2 regions of the Clostridium subterminale genome follow, and region 1 is predicted to be linked to the other one. Evidence: riboswitches for the same ligand, from Rfam matches in the RefSeq annotation. Region 1 holds a riboswitch; the other holds the start of a gene.

What was found. Region 1 has a riboswitch for cobalamin ahead of ABDZ93_RS02000 (cobyric acid synthase). Riboswitches for the same ligand answer to the same signal wherever they lie in the genome.
Region 2: another riboswitch for cobalamin. It lies ahead of cobT (nicotinate-nucleotide--dimethylbenzimidazole phosphoribosyltransferase); the one in region 1 lies ahead of ABDZ93_RS02000 (cobyric acid synthase).

Annotation. Positions count from the first base shown of each region.
Region 1 is NZ_BAAACI010000001.1:366,862-375,182, forward strand. It holds gene cobA (uroporphyrinogen-III C-methyltransferase) at 1-642, opposite strand, end outside; gene hemC (hydroxymethylbilane synthase) at 662-1,534, opposite strand; gene ABDZ93_RS01985 (NAD(P)-dependent oxidoreductase) at 1,535-2,206, opposite strand; gene ABDZ93_RS01990 (pyridoxal phosphate-dependent aminotransferase) at 2,238-3,362, opposite strand; gene cbiB (adenosylcobinamide-phosphate synthase CbiB) at 3,401-4,339, opposite strand; gene ABDZ93_RS02000 (cobyric acid synthase) at 4,381-5,877, opposite strand; cobalamin riboswitch at 6,068-6,241, opposite strand; gene glyA (serine hydroxymethyltransferase) at 6,377-7,609, opposite strand; gene ABDZ93_RS02010 (hypothetical protein) at 7,999-8,181, shown strand; gene yfcE (phosphodiesterase) at 8,228-8,321, opposite strand, start outside.
Region 2 is NZ_BAAACI010000007.1:233,814-242,134, reverse strand. It holds gene ABDZ93_RS14810 (cupin domain-containing protein) at 1-377, shown strand, start outside; gene ABDZ93_RS14805 (lysylphosphatidylglycerol synthase transmembrane domain-containing protein) at 492-1,556, opposite strand; gene ABDZ93_RS14800 (polysaccharide deacetylase family protein) at 1,559-2,263, opposite strand; gene ABDZ93_RS14795 (MGDG synthase family glycosyltransferase) at 2,263-3,357, opposite strand; gene ABDZ93_RS14790 (DMT family transporter) at 3,595-4,455, opposite strand; cobalamin riboswitch at 4,718-4,890, shown strand; gene cobT (nicotinate-nucleotide--dimethylbenzimidazole phosphoribosyltransferase) at 5,050-6,123, shown strand; gene cobC (alpha-ribazole phosphatase) at 6,185-6,772, shown strand; gene cobU (bifunctional adenosylcobinamide kinase/adenosylcobinamide-phosphate guanylyltransferase) at 6,817-7,368, shown strand; gene cobS (adenosylcobinamide-GDP ribazoletransferase) at 7,384-8,199, shown strand.

The DNA of each region.
Region 1 (8,321 bases):
TTCAGTTATATCTTTTAAAGTTCCTACTGCCTTCTTTTGATTAGAGGTAGTTCCACTCATTACAAGAGCTACTGGAGTATCTACTCCTAATCCAGCATTAATAAGACCATTACAAATGCCTCCTAATTGTTCATAACCCATCATAAAAATTAAAGTACCCTTTAATTTAGCTATAGTATCAAAATCTAAGTTTAATCCAGCTGCACTTTTTGCTGTAAAGACATGAAAACTTTGGGCGATTTTTCTATGAGTTACAGGTATGCCCCCATAATTAAGTGCTGCAATAGGTGAAGTTATACCAGGTACTACTTCAAAGTCAATGTTTTCCTCTATTAGAGCTAAGGCTTCTTCCCCACCGCGACCAAATATGTATGGATCTCCACCTTTAATTCTCCCAACAATATGTCCTTCCTTTGCTAATTTAACTAAAGTATCATTAATCTCTTCTTGAGTTTTATAGTGACATCCTGGCTCTTTCCCACAATAATAAAGCTTTGCATCTGCATTTACATATTTTAATATTTCTGAACCAGATAACCTATCGTAAAGTATAGCTGTACATTCTCTTAAAACCTTTATAGCTCTTAATGTTATTAAGTCTGGTGATCCTGGACCACCTCCAATTAAATAAACCTTTCCCATACATCCTCCTATTTAATATCTATTTATTTAAGATATTTTGTGATAATTTTTTTCCTAAGTTTAAATATTCCTCTTTATTTCCTACTACAGTGTCTTTTATTAGTTTACCATTGACTTCATATATACCCATAATAGTCATTACATCCTCTTCTATACTAGCATATGCACCAATAGTAGAGTGACAATCGCCTTTTAACTCTCTCATAAAGCTTCTTTCAGCTTCTACACAAATTCTGACTTCCTCATTATCTAAGGCCTTTAATTCATCTGCATACTCACAACTCTCATGAATTTCTATTCCTAATGCTCCTTGTGCAATTGCAGGAACTATTTCATTTGTCTCAAAATAATTAGTAATGATTCCCTCTAATCCTAATCTCTTTAACCCTGCAGCAGCTAATACTATTCCATCTAAATTTTCATTTTCAATCTTATCAATTCTTGTTTGAACATTTCCTCTTACAGGAACTATTTCAACGTCTGGCCTTAAAAGCAGAATTTGTTCACTTCTTCTTTTACTACTAGTACCAACTCTAGCTCCCTTAGGTAAATCAAAAAATGAAATACCATTCATAGATACAAATGCATCTCTTACATCTTCCCTTATTGGTGTAGCAGCAATAGAGAAACCCTCTGGTAACTCATAGGGTACATCCTTCATACTATGGACTCCACCATGTGCTTTTTCATCAATCATTAATTTTTCTAACTCTTTTATAAAGACACCCTTTCCACCAATTTTATCTAACGTTACATCAAGTCTTTTATCTCCTAAGGTATCTGTAAGAACCTTTTCACATTTTATATTATGTAACTCTTCAATCAAATTCATTACATAATCAGTTTGAACTTGAGCAAGCTTACTTTTTCGTGTAGCTAATTTTAAAACCAATTATACTCCTCCATTCATGGTATAGTTTAAATCTATACCTCGTTTATTTAATAAATCTGAATAAAATAACTTCAAAATCTCAATATGGTATCCATGGTTAAAGAAAAAAAGAAAATCTTCAGAACAGATAAAATTTAGAATTTCATTTTTGTTATTTAAAGTTGTTACATTATTTCTAATATGAGTTATAAATTCTATATAATTGTCAAAGCTCTCAAAATACTCTTTTCCCTTATTACATAAAAATACTGATGCTTTAGGATTTTTCCCCTTAACTCGAAGACCTAAAGCAATATTTTTGCTTCTTCCTGTAGCACAAAGAACAGCCTTGGAGTTTTCTGGAAGTGTAGTATCTATAAAAATTCTATTTTTACTGTTGCATATATTCCTAATATTTTCATTGAATTTATCATCATTAGTGCAAATTACAATTAAATGATAATCCTCCAATAACTCATTAGTAAAAGGTTTATCTAAAAGTTCCAAATTAGTATAAGCACCATCTAACACTTTAAATTCATCGGTAAATTCTTTTGAGATGCAATGAACCATAAATCCATTGTATAAAAGAGTTTTAGCTTTTATTAAAGCGCTTTTTCCTCCACCTAATATTAAAACTTTAGTATTCATACCATTCAATGAAATAAATACGGAATTATTAAAACTATCCATGAAAATCCTATCCTTTATTCTAATATTTTATTTAGCTATTAATTTCACTTAAAGCTTTTATAATAGCTTTGTTCATATCTCTAGTTTTTATAGCTATCCTTACAAAACTATCATTAAGGCCAGTATAATTATTACAATTTCTAATTAAAATACCCTTTTCCATAAGCTGTTTTAAAAGTTCTGAGCTTGTAACTCCTTTTATTTTACAAAGAAAATAATTGCCCTTGCTTTCATATACCTTTTCTATAATCTTTATATCATTCAAAGAATTCTTCATAAATTCTCTTTCAGAAATCAACCAATTTTTACCTTCTTTTATAAATTTCTCATCAGTTAAAGCATACTTAGCAGCAACTTCTGCAAAACAATTTACTGTCCAAGGATTTTGATTATATTGAATAAAATCTAGTAGTCCATTATTTCTACTTATGGCATAACCTAAGCGAACTCCTGCCATAGAGAAAAATTTTGTTATAGCCCTAACTATTACAATACAACTATAATTATGTATATAATTAATTATACTCTTCTTATTATCTAATACAAACTCTATAAACGCTTCATCAATAATCACTAATTTATTATGCACTTCGCAATAGTCTAATATGTTTTTAAATTTACAATGATCAATAATACAACCATTTGGATTATTGGGATTAGCGATTATTAACCCCTCTGTATTTTGTACTTTTTTAAAAATATCTACATAATCATATTCCATAAATTCATTTAAAAAAGAATAATTAATGCTCAATTTATGTTTTTTACTAAAGTCTTCATATTCTACAAAGGAAGGAACAACTATAGTTATAGAATTCAAATAGCCTATAACTAAATCTAATATTTCAGCTGCTCCATTCCCTACTATAATATTTTCAATACTTATGCTCTTAAGAGACTCTTCTCCATAGGCATTTCCATTAAAGTGCTCATTACTATTAAATAAATAATTTAATAGGTTATTTTTTAATTCTCTATATTTTATATCTGGATACAGAGGTACCTTTTCTAAAGCTTCTCCTATATTATCCTTAAATTCCTTAGATATAGGTATAGGATTTACATTTGAGCTAAAGTCTAAAAGTTTTCTTCCAATTAAAGTACCTTCAGTATATATATCTCCTCCATGTTTCAAAATATATATACCACCTTTCATCTTAATATGTGTAAGTATATATAAGTAATCAACTTTAATTAAAGTATAATCAAAGATGCTAAACTTAAAATTATTAGCAAAATTTCACTACTATACATTAGTATTATAGATTTTTTTATATGATGATGACTTAATGATTCTGTAGCATCACCGATAGTTGGTTTTTCTACTACTTCTCCAAAATAAGTATTAGTACCACCTAATTCAATAGATAGAGCTCCAGCTGTAGCTCCTTCAGGATAAGCACAATTTGGACTTTTATGATTCTTTCTGTCTCTAATCATAATCTTAAAGGATGTAATTATACTTCCATTAACTATCCATGCTGTAAGACACATTAATACTCCTGTTAATCTAGCAGGAATAAAGTTAAATATATCATCAATATTTGCTGGGAAAAAACCTATATTCTTATACTTTTCGTTTAAGTACCCTACCATAGAATCCATAGTATTAATACCTTTATACATCATAGCAAGGGGAGCTCCTCCGATAATGGCATAAATTATAGGTGCAATTATACCATCAGAAGTATTTTCAGCTATGGTTTCTACATCCCCTCGAATTATTTCATCCTTACTTAAAGAAGTTGTATCTCTACCTACAATATATGAAAGTTTAACTCTAGCTTCTTTTATATCATCTTCACCAAGAGCATCATAGACTTGAATTCCTGCTGAATGAAGACTCTTAGCCGCAAGCGTTGTCCATATTATTAGAGTGTTAGCTACTATAAAAATAATATTATTTATTATAGATAGTTTAAGTAATAAATAAGGAATCATGTATGTCATTGCACAAACTATAAATACCATAAATAAAGAAGTCCACTTCAATTTACTATTATTAGGGAAGTGTTTTCTTAGCCACTTTTCTAGAGCACCAATAAGCTTTCCAATATATATAATAGGATGTGGTAGCCAACTAGGATCACCTAAAATAAAGTCTAAGATAGCTGCTAAAAATACACAAAGTATATTTAAAGATATATGAAAATTAATCATAATAATATCTCCTATTACCTATTTAAGCCCATTATTTTATATATTTTATCCATGTCTATAGACGATCTTACAAGGTCAGCTAGTTTATCTAATTCCTTTTCTCTTAAGTGCTCATAAGGCATAGAAGCCTTCTCTTCAATCCCCTTATTTCTTCTTAATTCATTAATAATATGTTGTCTAAATTCAACCCCATCAAAAACGCCATGAATATAGGTTCCCATCACATTTCCTTTATCATTTACTACCCCATCTAAATGATTAGTCTCTTCATTATTACTCTTATTTATAGTAATAAGGTTTTTACCTTCATCCATAATTGTAGTTTTTCCCATGTGTATTTCATATCCATATATATTTAAAGGAGTGTTATTGTTTATTAAGTCCTTTGCTATGATACCATTAACTCTAGTAGTAACCTTTTTCTCTTCAAATACTGTTTTTATAGGTAAAAGATCTAATCCATCCATAAACTCTAGTAAAGTTTCAATCCCATAAGGATCTTCTAGTACTTTACCTAGCATTTGATATCCACCACATATACCTATAATTTTTCCATTACCCTCATATTCTCTAATCTTGTTATATAAACCTGATTTTTTTAGATATTCTAAGTCTCCTAGTGTATTTTTAGTTCCAGGAATTATAACTAAATCAGGAGTTTTAAATTCGTTTACAGTTTCCACATATCTTACAGAAACATCTGGTTCTATAGATAATGCATCAAAATCAGTAAAGTTTGATATATGTGGCAATCTTATAATAGCTATATCTATTTTATCTGTGATGTTCTTATTAAGGTCAACAGCTCCATCTTCATCTTCTAAATCTAATTTAAAATATGGAACAACCCCTAAGCAATCTCTATGAGTTAGCTCCTCTAAACTATCAACTCCTGGTTTAAGTAAAGATATATCTCCTCTAAACTTATTTATAATAGTTCCCTTAACTCTGTCCTTCTCAGCATCACTAAGGAGCATAATAGTACCTAATAAAGATGCAAATACGCCTCCCTTATCGATATCACCTACAAGTAAAACAGGCGCATCTATTAGTTCAGCCATACCCATATTAACAATATCATTATCTCTTAAATTTATTTCTGCAGGGCTTCCTGCACCTTCCATAACAATAATATCAAATTGATTTTCCAATTCTTCAAAAGCAGATTTTAAATCATCCTTGAATTTAACTTTTAAATTATGATATTCCTTTGCATTAGAGTAACCATAGACTTCTCCATTAAAAATTATTTGACAATTTTTATCTGTAGTTGGTTTTAGCAGAATAGGATTCATATATACCTGTGGTTCAAGACCAGCAGCGTAAGCTTGTAACACTTGGGCACGCCCCATTTCTTTTCCATCCAGTGTTATATATGAGTTAAGAGACATATTTTGTGACTTATACGGGCATACCGAATATCCGTCTTGTTTAAATATTCTACATAATGCAGTTACTAGTATGCTTTTCCCTACAGAAGAAGCTGTACCTTGAATCATTATTTTAGCCATTTACTATACCTTCTTTCTATCTAAATAAAATAAAAAAGCAAGGAAGAAAAGCTCCCTTGCCCAAATAAATAAAAAATTTCCATCTTAGTAAAATAAGAATATAAGTTTAAATATAAGTAAGATAAAACTTACAAAATTTTTTAATTTTCTTATACATATTAACTTAGCCACTAAAATAGCTCATTTCCCTCCGAAAGCTTACATTTAGGCAGGTCTCCTGGCTTATGAATCATTCTAACCTCACCTTCCCCTATGAAGAGTGGTATTTTGAGGGTCGTCATCATTTACAGTAGCGGGGGCTGCTATGGATTTTAACCATATTCCCTTTTCACTTTTAAAAAGCACCTAAAATACTATTTGATTTTCAATCATAATTATAAGAGGTTTAAACAAATAAGTCAATATAATCTAAATATTACTTATGTATTCATCCTTATATTTTTAAATAATATAAATACCTAGCAGATAAAATGCCAGGTATTTACTTATTGCAAGTAATTTACTTATATAGTGGAATTTTATCACAAAGAGCTTTAACTCTTTCCTTAGCTGGTGATAAATCATTATCTCTATTATCAATTGCCCAATTCATTATATCAGCAATTTCAATCATTTCATCTTTTCCAAAACCTCTAGTAGTAGTAGCTGGAGTACCTATTCTAATACCACTAGTTACAAATGGGCTTTGTGTTTCAAAAGGTATTGTATTTTTATTTACAGTAATTCCAACCTCATCTAATAGATGTTCTGCTGCTTTTCCTGTAATATCTTTATTTCTTAAATCCAATAGAATTAAATGATTATCAGTACCATCAGATACTAAATTAAATCCTCTCTCTTTTAATGCATTTGCAAGGGTTTTAGCATTTTCTAAAACTTTTTGCTGATATTCTTTGAAAGATGGATCTAGAGCCTCTTTAAAGCAAATAGCTTTAGCCGCAATAGTATGCATTAATGGACCACCTTGTATTCCTGGGAATATAGTTTTATCTACTAGTTTTGCATACTTTTCTTTACAAAGTATTGCTCCCCCTCTTGGTCCTCTTAAAGTTTTATGAGTTGTTGTTGTAATAAAATCTGCATATGGTGCTGGACTAGGATGAACCCCTGCTGCAATAAGTCCAGCAATATGAGCCATATCTACCATCATATATGCACCTATTTCATCACAAATTGCTCTTATTTTATCAAATTCTATTATTCTTGGATAAGCACTAGCTCCTGCAACTATCATTTTAGGTTTTTCTTCCAAAGCAACAGTTCTTAATGCCTCATAATCAATAAATCCATCTTCACCTACTCCATAAGATATAAATTTATATAACTTTCCAGAAAAATTAACTGAACTTCCATGAGTTAAGTGTCCACCATCAGATAAATTCATTCCTAATACTTTATCTCCTGGTTCTAATACGCTCATATAAACTGCCATATTAGCTTGAGAGCCTGAATGAGGTTGAACGTTGGCATGATCTGCGCCAAATAGTTTACACATTCTATCTCTAGCAATGTTTTCAGCAATGTCTACACATTCGCAACCACCATAATATCTTTTTCCCGGATAGCCTTCTGCATATTTGTTTGTAAGAGTTGACCCCATGGCTTCTCTTACAGCCTCACTTGTAAAGTTTTCTGAAGCGATAAGTTCAATTTTACTTTCCTGCCTAGCAGTTTCAAGGCAAATTGCTTCATAAATTTCTGAATCAATGTTTTTTACATGTTCTAAGTTCATACATACTCCTCCTGCAGTTAAAATTAGTTATTTTTGGTGGAACCATGTAAAAGCTTCTCTAACCATTTTTTTCTTTTATGTTAGGTGAAGCCTTAGTACTTAGTTTTGCAGTACATATAGTAACAATATAACCACCAGATCCTTTACATATCATTATAACATTACTTTTCATGTTATACCTACTCCATTTTTAATTATTTACAAATTATTTTTGTTAAGTATAAATATAGAATCCTATTTACAAAAAAGATCCCTTGAATAATTACTATATGTCTATCTTTTAAAATATTATTTAACCTAATTCAATAATTCTTTTTATCTATATAATTGAATAAATTATCTATGTTGTTATATAATTTATTTAGTAAATAACTATATGGAGGAATGATATGGAAATTCATATATTTCTAAAAGGGAAAAAAGAAGCTGAAATTTTTAAGGGAGATAGAATTGATGTCCTTGATTTTGAAATGGGTGGAGTTAAATATAAACAAGTGAGATACTTTAGAAATGGATTTAGTAAAAGTGAATTAATTGAATCTAGTATAATTGATAAAATAATTAAAAAGTAGAGGAAGCTTTAAAATGCTCCTCTTCTTTTTTAATATATAACATTATTTAGTTTAATACTATTTCTTTAATTATGGTGCCGTCTAATGTTTTTATATAGAACGTATCTCCCGCTACAACTCCATAGCTATGAGGATTATTT
Region 2 (8,321 bases), on a different contig from region 1:
GGAATAAAGATGCAAGTGGAGTTATTTCTGTTAAACTTCCAACAGTTAGAGTTGATGAGTCAAATAGACTTGATACTGGAAATAGTAGTGATATAGTATATACAAAAGATTTATTCACTCTTGAAGAAAGTAGAAGATTAGGTTGTGGAATAATGGAAATGAAAGAAACAACCTTCGATTGGACTTTAAACTATGATGAAATAGATTATGTTATAGAAGGACATTTAGATATAGTAGTAGATGGAAGACTTGTATCAGCAGATGCTGGAGAATTAATTTTAATACCAAAAGGAAGCACAATTAAATTCTCAGTTCCAAACTATGCTAGATTCATATATGTGACATATCCAGCAGATTGGGCATCTCAAAACGATTAAGTTAATTTAGAAGTAAACACAGGTTATATCTAAATATTATTTTGATATAACCTGTGTTTTTAGTGTTGTATATTAGTTTATATAACATAGCTTGAACATAATGCATTATTAACTTTAATAAAGTGAGTTTTGCTGAGACGTGTGTCTATGATTTATTTTAATATGAATAATTATAGTGGCTATTCCGCTTATTAATAGGAAGGCATAAAAGCTAATTACACGGCTTAATAGCATTGCGGAAAGCAACAATTCTTGTGAAAAGAATATTTTAAATAGTATCATAAAGCTACTTTCAGTCGCACCTACTGCACCAGGCAATGGCAAAGAAGATACTGCTATAGTTAATAAGGCTTGTATAGAAATTATATCCATAATGCTATAAGTACTTAATCCAAAAGATTTATATATGAAATACGGAACTAAATACATAGCTGTAATTTGTAAAACTGTAACTACTAAAACCTTAACAAGTAGTAAAGGATTATTTTTGATATACTTAGCACCATTAGTATATTCATCAAGGTGGACATTAATTTTGGATAGAGTATATTCTGCATTTTTTATAATTTTAAATTTTGATAAGAGTTCAACAATGAATTTAATAAACTTACCAACTAAATTTTTAGAAAATATAACTGCAAATATAAAACCTATTATAAATACATTTATCACAATTCCGTAAATTAATAACCATTTAATGCCATGTACATTATTTATTATAAAAGTATATTTAAAAAGATACATAAGTAGTCCATATAAAAGCATTACTGATTGATAGACTATGGCAATTATCAATAAGGTTAAAGAAGAATAGGATATATTTATATTATCCTTTTTCATATAGTATACTTGTGCTGGCTGACCACCAGATGATGAAGGAGTAATAGCACTAAAGTAAAATCCAATGAAGGAATAACCAATGCATTTTTTAAAAGATACTTTTTTCTTTAAATTTTTAAGTATAATATAAATAACATAAGCTTCAAAAATTATAAATAGACACATCATAGAAAATGCTATGAATAAGTAAATAGGATTAACTGTATTTATTACAGAGACTAGTGAAGTTATAGAAGTATCTTTAAAAAGTAAATAAAAGGTAATAGCAATGAGTAAGGTCATAAAAATTAAACTTCCATAACAATTATTAAACTTTTCTTTTTTTATAGATTTTTCCACAATTATTGTCCTAACCTTTCTGGTGTTATAAATTTATAACCTTCTAACTTTAACTTAGGTAAAACTGCAGATAATGCTTCAATGGTTTTAAGAGGCGCATTGAAAGCACCACCTGAATTTTCCCCTGCGTCATGTAGACATATAATAGAATTTCCATTAGTGCGTAATAATAACTTTGAAGATATGGAATCAATTGTTGCATATTTGCTCCAGTCCTCAGCCATAACATCCCATAAAATCATTTTTAAATTATACTTTTTCATAGAAAAGTTTGTAAACATATTACTATGCCCCCAAGGTGGTCTATAATAATTGATTTCATAATTAAAGTTTCTCATTATTTCTATACTCTTTTTAAAATCTTTTTTTGTATATTTATAGCTATAAAAGAGAGCATTTTTATGCTCTAAAGAGTGTAGTGCTATAGCGTGGCCTTCCTTATGCATACGATGTATAATATCAGGGTTCTTCTTAGCATTTTCAGCAACAACAAAGAAAGTAGCTGTAATTTCATTTTCTTTAAGTACATCTAAAAGAGTATCAGTATATCTTTCATCAGGACCATCATCAAATGTAAGCATTATTTCATTATCCTTATTAGTGCATTTAATAATATTTGAATTTATATATTTGTTGTATAAAGTTGGTATGATTGAGTGAATGAGAAAAATAATTATAATAATAGCTGTTAAAGTAGTAAAGTACATTAAGCGCACACTCCATCCATGTTTGGTTCTAAAGTAAGTAATACTTTTTCAATTACTGTACAATCAAATTGTCTTTTTAGGTTTTTTATATTATTAGAAAGAACATCTAGTATTGTATCATCATAGATAATTTTTTTTATTTTATCAAAACATTTATCAGGACTTGTTTCAAGAACTTTTCCAATACCATTATTTAATATAAAATTAGTATTATTAATTTCTTGCTGAAGAAAAGGCTTAAATGCAATTAAAGGTGTTTCTGAGAAAATACTTTCAAATAGAGTTATTCCACCAGGTTTAGAAAGTATCAAATCTGCTTGCTGCATATATTTATAAACTTCATCAGTATATCCAAGTACATTAATATTTTCATATTTGCCATGAAGCATATTATAGATTTCGGTATTATTTCCTGTAATAACTGTAGTTTTAACATTTTCTAAGGAATTAAGCTGGTCATAAAATTCCAGAGACTTAGGTAATAATCCTAATCCACCGCCCATAATAAGGATCTGCTTTTCATTAGAAGAATTATTAGTTATAGTTTTTTTAAATTCTTCTTTTACAGGTATTCCATTAATAAATATTTTATTTTCAGGAACACCTTTTAAAATTAGATCCTTTTTTAAAGAATTACTTCCAACTAAATAGAAATTAGTATTATCATTAATCCACTCTGAATGGCTACTAATATCAGTTATACAAGTTATAAGAGGTAAAGAAGGATTATACTTCATCTTATATCTTGAAATTAATTGAGAGCAGAATGGCAGAGTAGAAATAATAATATTAGGTTCTGTATCTTTAATAAGTTCACCAAGTTTTGGAAGAAAATAACTTAAAAATGCAGGTCTTATGTTATGCTTTCTATTTTCTGTAATTTTATAAACTTGATTATAAAAAATACTTCCCTTGTTTACAATAACATTAAAAGCTTTATAAATTGTATTAGAGTAAGTTGGTAATGCATAATCAAAAACATCCTTTATAACTACAGATACATTAGGATATTTAGATTTAATTTCTTCACATAAAGATTTAGATACTGAATAATGACCCATACCAAATTTTCCGGTAAGAATTAATATTTTCATATTTTTAACCTCCCATTAATCATACATAATTTTTACTATAGTTTTATATTACCCGGTAAATCTTAAGAAATACCTTTAATAAATATTAAGATTTATTAAAGATTTAGGGAAAATTATTAAATTTAACATAAATTTATAATAAATTACTATATAAAATAGAGAAAGAAAGATATTAGTTATAAAAATAAAAAGGATTGTCTCAAAAGAATTAACTTTGAGACAACCCTTTTTAAAATACTATTTAGGGTTATCTAATTTTTTATTGTACATAAACATGTAAAGTGAAGCCGAAAATATAACTATGTATCCTAAAACACTTATGATATCAGGGGATTGGTTAAATATTACCATACTTATGATAGCTGAAAATATTATATTAGAGTAATCGAAAATTGATATTTCTTTTGCAGGTGCATACTTATAGGCAAGAGTAATTCCAAACTGTCCTATAGTTGCAAAGATACCAGCTAGTATTAAGTAGGTAAATTGAAGCCAAGTCATAGGCGTATAAGAAAATATCATAAATGGTAAAATAGTCACTACGGAAAAACAAGAAAAGTAGAATACTACAGTATAATGTTTTTCACGATTTCCAATGGCACGAACACAGGTATAGGCAGCTCCAGCAAATATGGCAGATGAAAGTCCTATAACATAAGGAATTATATCCACACTAAAAGCTGGTTTAATAATAAGTAGTGATCCAAGAAATCCGACAGTGATAATAGCAATATGCCTTAGTTGCAAATTTTCTTTTAAAAAGATAGCACAGAAAAGTATTACAAAGAAGGGACTTAGCTTATTAAGCATATTAGCATCGGAAAGAATCAAATGGTCAATGGCATAAAAGTTTAATATTACTCCTAATGTACCTAAAGTAGATCTCATAATAAGAAGCTTTTGGCTTTCTTTTTTACCGAAGAATCTTTCTTTGTGATATATAATCATTCCAAGGGCTATGACAAAAGAAACTATGTTTCTAAAAAAAGCTTTCTGCATAGAAGGTAAATCTCCAGATAGCTTTACAAATGCGGACATCATTGCAAAGCCGAAGGCAGATAAAATAATTAATATTATTCCTTTAATTCTATTACTCATAGTACGTCTCCAATCTTAAGTTAATTTTTATAAACTATTTTAAAATACAGTTTATGTATTATAGTAAAGTTATAAATACAATTCAAATGATATTACTTATCAATTATAATTATCCACTATTTCATAAATTTTTCAAGGGAATAGGGATATTTACGAATGTTATGTAAATTTGATTTATATTTTAATTAATAGTTTTATATAATATAAGTGGAATCTATAAAGATTGTTGAATAAGTTATCCTAGTAGTATATAATTTAAAGTAGATGAATAATAGTTTAAGGTACTTTAAGTTTAATAGGGAAAGTGGTTAAAATCCACTGCAGCCCCCGCTACTGTGTACGGATACAAGTCATAATACCACTGGTGATTCACTGGGAAGGGAATGATGAGGATAAGCCGTGAGTCAGGAGACCTGCCTAAAACTTTGTTAGTTGAGACCTTCGGAGGGAAGAGTATATCAAACTATTTTTTAGTTTAATAAATTTAGTTATGTGTATTAACACCCTTATCTTAGAGGATAAGGGTGTTTTTAGTTATAATAAAACTATTTAAAGAATAAATTTTAAAGAATAAATTTAGATGGAGTGATAAGAGTGGAAGAGTTAAAAAAAATATTAAGTAGTATTGAACATGCAGATAAGGAAGTTATGAATAATTCTAAGAATTATATAGATCATTTAAGTAAGCCCATAGGAAGTTTAGGAGCCTTAGAAGATATTGTTGTTAAACTTAGTGGGATTAAAGGTGAGCATATAAAAGAGATAAATAAGAAAAATATAGTTATAATGTGTGCTGATAATGGAATTCAAGAATCAGGGGTTTCATCATGCCCAAGGGAGGTAACGGCTACAGTTACAGAAAACTTTGTGAAGGGTACTACTGGAGTGTGTATATTAAGCAAATACTATAATAGTGATACTACAGTGATAGATATAGGTGTAGATAAGGACTTTACTGATTCTAGAATAATTAACAGAAAGATTAGATATGGTACAAGTAATATGATTAAAGGTCCTGCAATGACTAGGGAAGAAGCTATCAAAGCTATAAAGGTAGGAATTGATGTTGTTAAGGAACTAAAAAATCAAGGATATGATTTAATAGGAACTGGTGAAATGGGGGTAGGTAATACAGCTACTTCTGCAGCTATAATAAGTGTATTCTCAGGAATCGATAGTGATTTAATAGTAGGTAAAGGCTCAGGTCTAACAGATGATGGATTGTCTCATAAAAAGGCTGTGGTAAAAAAATCTATTGAAATAAATAAGCCTAACAAAAATGATGTAATAGATGTGCTTAGTAAGGTAGGTGGATTTGATATAGCTGGACTTTGTGGAGTATTTTTAGGAGGAGCTATATATAAAGTACCAGTGGTAATTGATGGGCTTATATCATCAGCAGCAGCTATTTGTGCAAAGGAATTAAATTCAAAGGCTTCTGATTATATGTTTGCATCTCACCTTTCAGCAGAACCAGGAGCACAATATGCAATGGAAACTTTAGGACTTGAGCCTATGTTTAGCTTGGGAATGAGATTAGGTGAAGGTAGTGGATGTCCAATAGCCTTTGGAATAATAGAGAGTGCTGTTTTTACTATGAATAATATGGATTCCTTTAATGAAGCTGGTATAGATAAAAAAGATTATATAGATATAAGAAATCAATAGAATGTGCACAGGTTGTATATAGATTATTGGGTATACATCTTTTTATAAAGGAGTGTAGTAATTGAAAATATATATAGTTAGACATGGGGAGACAGAAGAAAATATAAAGAAGACTTACTATGGAGAAATAGACTGTGAGCTCACAGCAAAGGGAATTAAACAAGCTGAATTAGTAGGAAGAAAACTGAAGCATATAAACTTTGATAAGGTGTTTTGCAGTGAAAAGAAGAGGGCGAAGGATACACTTAAAAGAATATATGAAGGAGAAGAGTTTATAGTAGATTCTAGATTGAATGAAAGAAACTTTGGAATATTTGAAGGTAAAAGCTATAAACAGCTACAAGATTTATTCAAGCTGGAATATGATGATTGGACAAAAGATTGGAAGCAGTATTCCATAGAGAATGGAGAAAGTTTTGAGGAAGTTTATCACAGGGTAAAGAACTTTATGGAAGAACTAAAAAGAGAATCCGTTGACAATATACTTATTTGTACCCATGGAGGAATTATAAGAACTATATATACTTATATATTGGAAGGTTGTTTAGATAATTATTGGAGATTTAATTCTAAAAATGCAGATTTGTCCATAATTAAACTAGAATACGGGTACTTTTATATTGATAGTATAATTCCAGTAGAATTTTAATATAAATTAATTTGTTTATAAGTATAAAGAAAAGGAGAAAGATAATGAGTAAATTAACTTTAGTTACTGGTGGATGTAGAAGTGGAAAAAGCAAATATGGAGAAAATCTACTCAAACATACTGATGATGTATTATATATAGCAACAGCTATAGTAACAGACGATGAAATGAAACACAGAATAGAAAAGCATAAGGAAAGCAGAAATAAAAAATGGGAAACCTTAGAAAGTTATAAAGATTTACATAAAAAAATAGAGAGATTCAATGAAAAATATATTTTTTTAGATTGTGTTACTATAATGACTACAAATTTAATGTTTGAAATCACTACAAATTACGATGACATAAGCGATGAGGAAATAGATAAAATATGTGATAGCATAAAAAATGAATTTACATTATTCTTAGAAAAATGTAGAGAATTAGATAAAGAAGTTGTGTTAATTACTAATGAAGTTGGATGGGGATTAGTGCCTGAAAATAAATTATCTAGAATTTTCAGAGATATTCAAGGGTTTATAAATCAACATGTAGCGAACATTTGTGATGAAGTATATTTAGTTTGCTGTGGACAAGGATTAAAAATAAAGGGATAGACGAGGAGTATTATTATGATTAAAGGTTTGATAATTTTAGCTATAGTAACTATTATGGTATTAGGAGCCATAGGAAAAGAAAAGATTTTCTTTAATAATTTTCTTTTACTATTTCAATTTATAACTAGAATACCAGTGAATATATCTTTAGCTTGTGAAAAAGAAAACTTTAAAAAAGCTACTTTATATTTTCCGGTAGTAGGAGCTATTCTTGGGGCTATTGAATATTTAGTTTTTTATATTACGTCTCTATGGTTACCGTTACCTGTGGTTGCTATAATTACGGTTATAATTGGAATAATTATTACAGGTGGACTTCATATGGATGGATTAGGAGATACCTGTGATGGATTTTTTTCTTTTAGAAGTAGAGAGAGAATAATTGAGATAATGAAGGATAGTAGAGTAGGTTCTTTTGGAGTATTAGCTATGATTATAGATATATTAGTTAAGGCTTTGGGAATATACTATATAGGAACAAAATCCATAGGCTATATGATAATAGTAGTACCTATGATAAGTAGACTATTTACTGTATTTATAGCTTTAATAGGAAAGACAGCTAAAAAGGAAGGTACTGGGAACTTATATATTGGAAATACTAATGGGGTATATTTTGCAGGAGCATTAGCACTTACTTTACTTATTGGAAGGTTATTCTTTACTGTTAAATATATATTTATACTTTTACTTGGTGGACTTATAGTTACTATAATATTTAATTCGTTTTGTAATAGCAAAATAGGAGGTCATTCTGGAGACACCCTAGGTGCTAATAATGAAATAGTAGAACTTACATTATTTATACTAATTAGTAGTGTGATTTTTTAAGAAAATAATGGTTATCTATATATTTTTAAATCTGGTATTGATATAATTATAATATTGTTTAGAAAATTGTATATAATTAATATTGTAGTTTGCATCTTAAATTTCAAATTTGAGATGCAAAC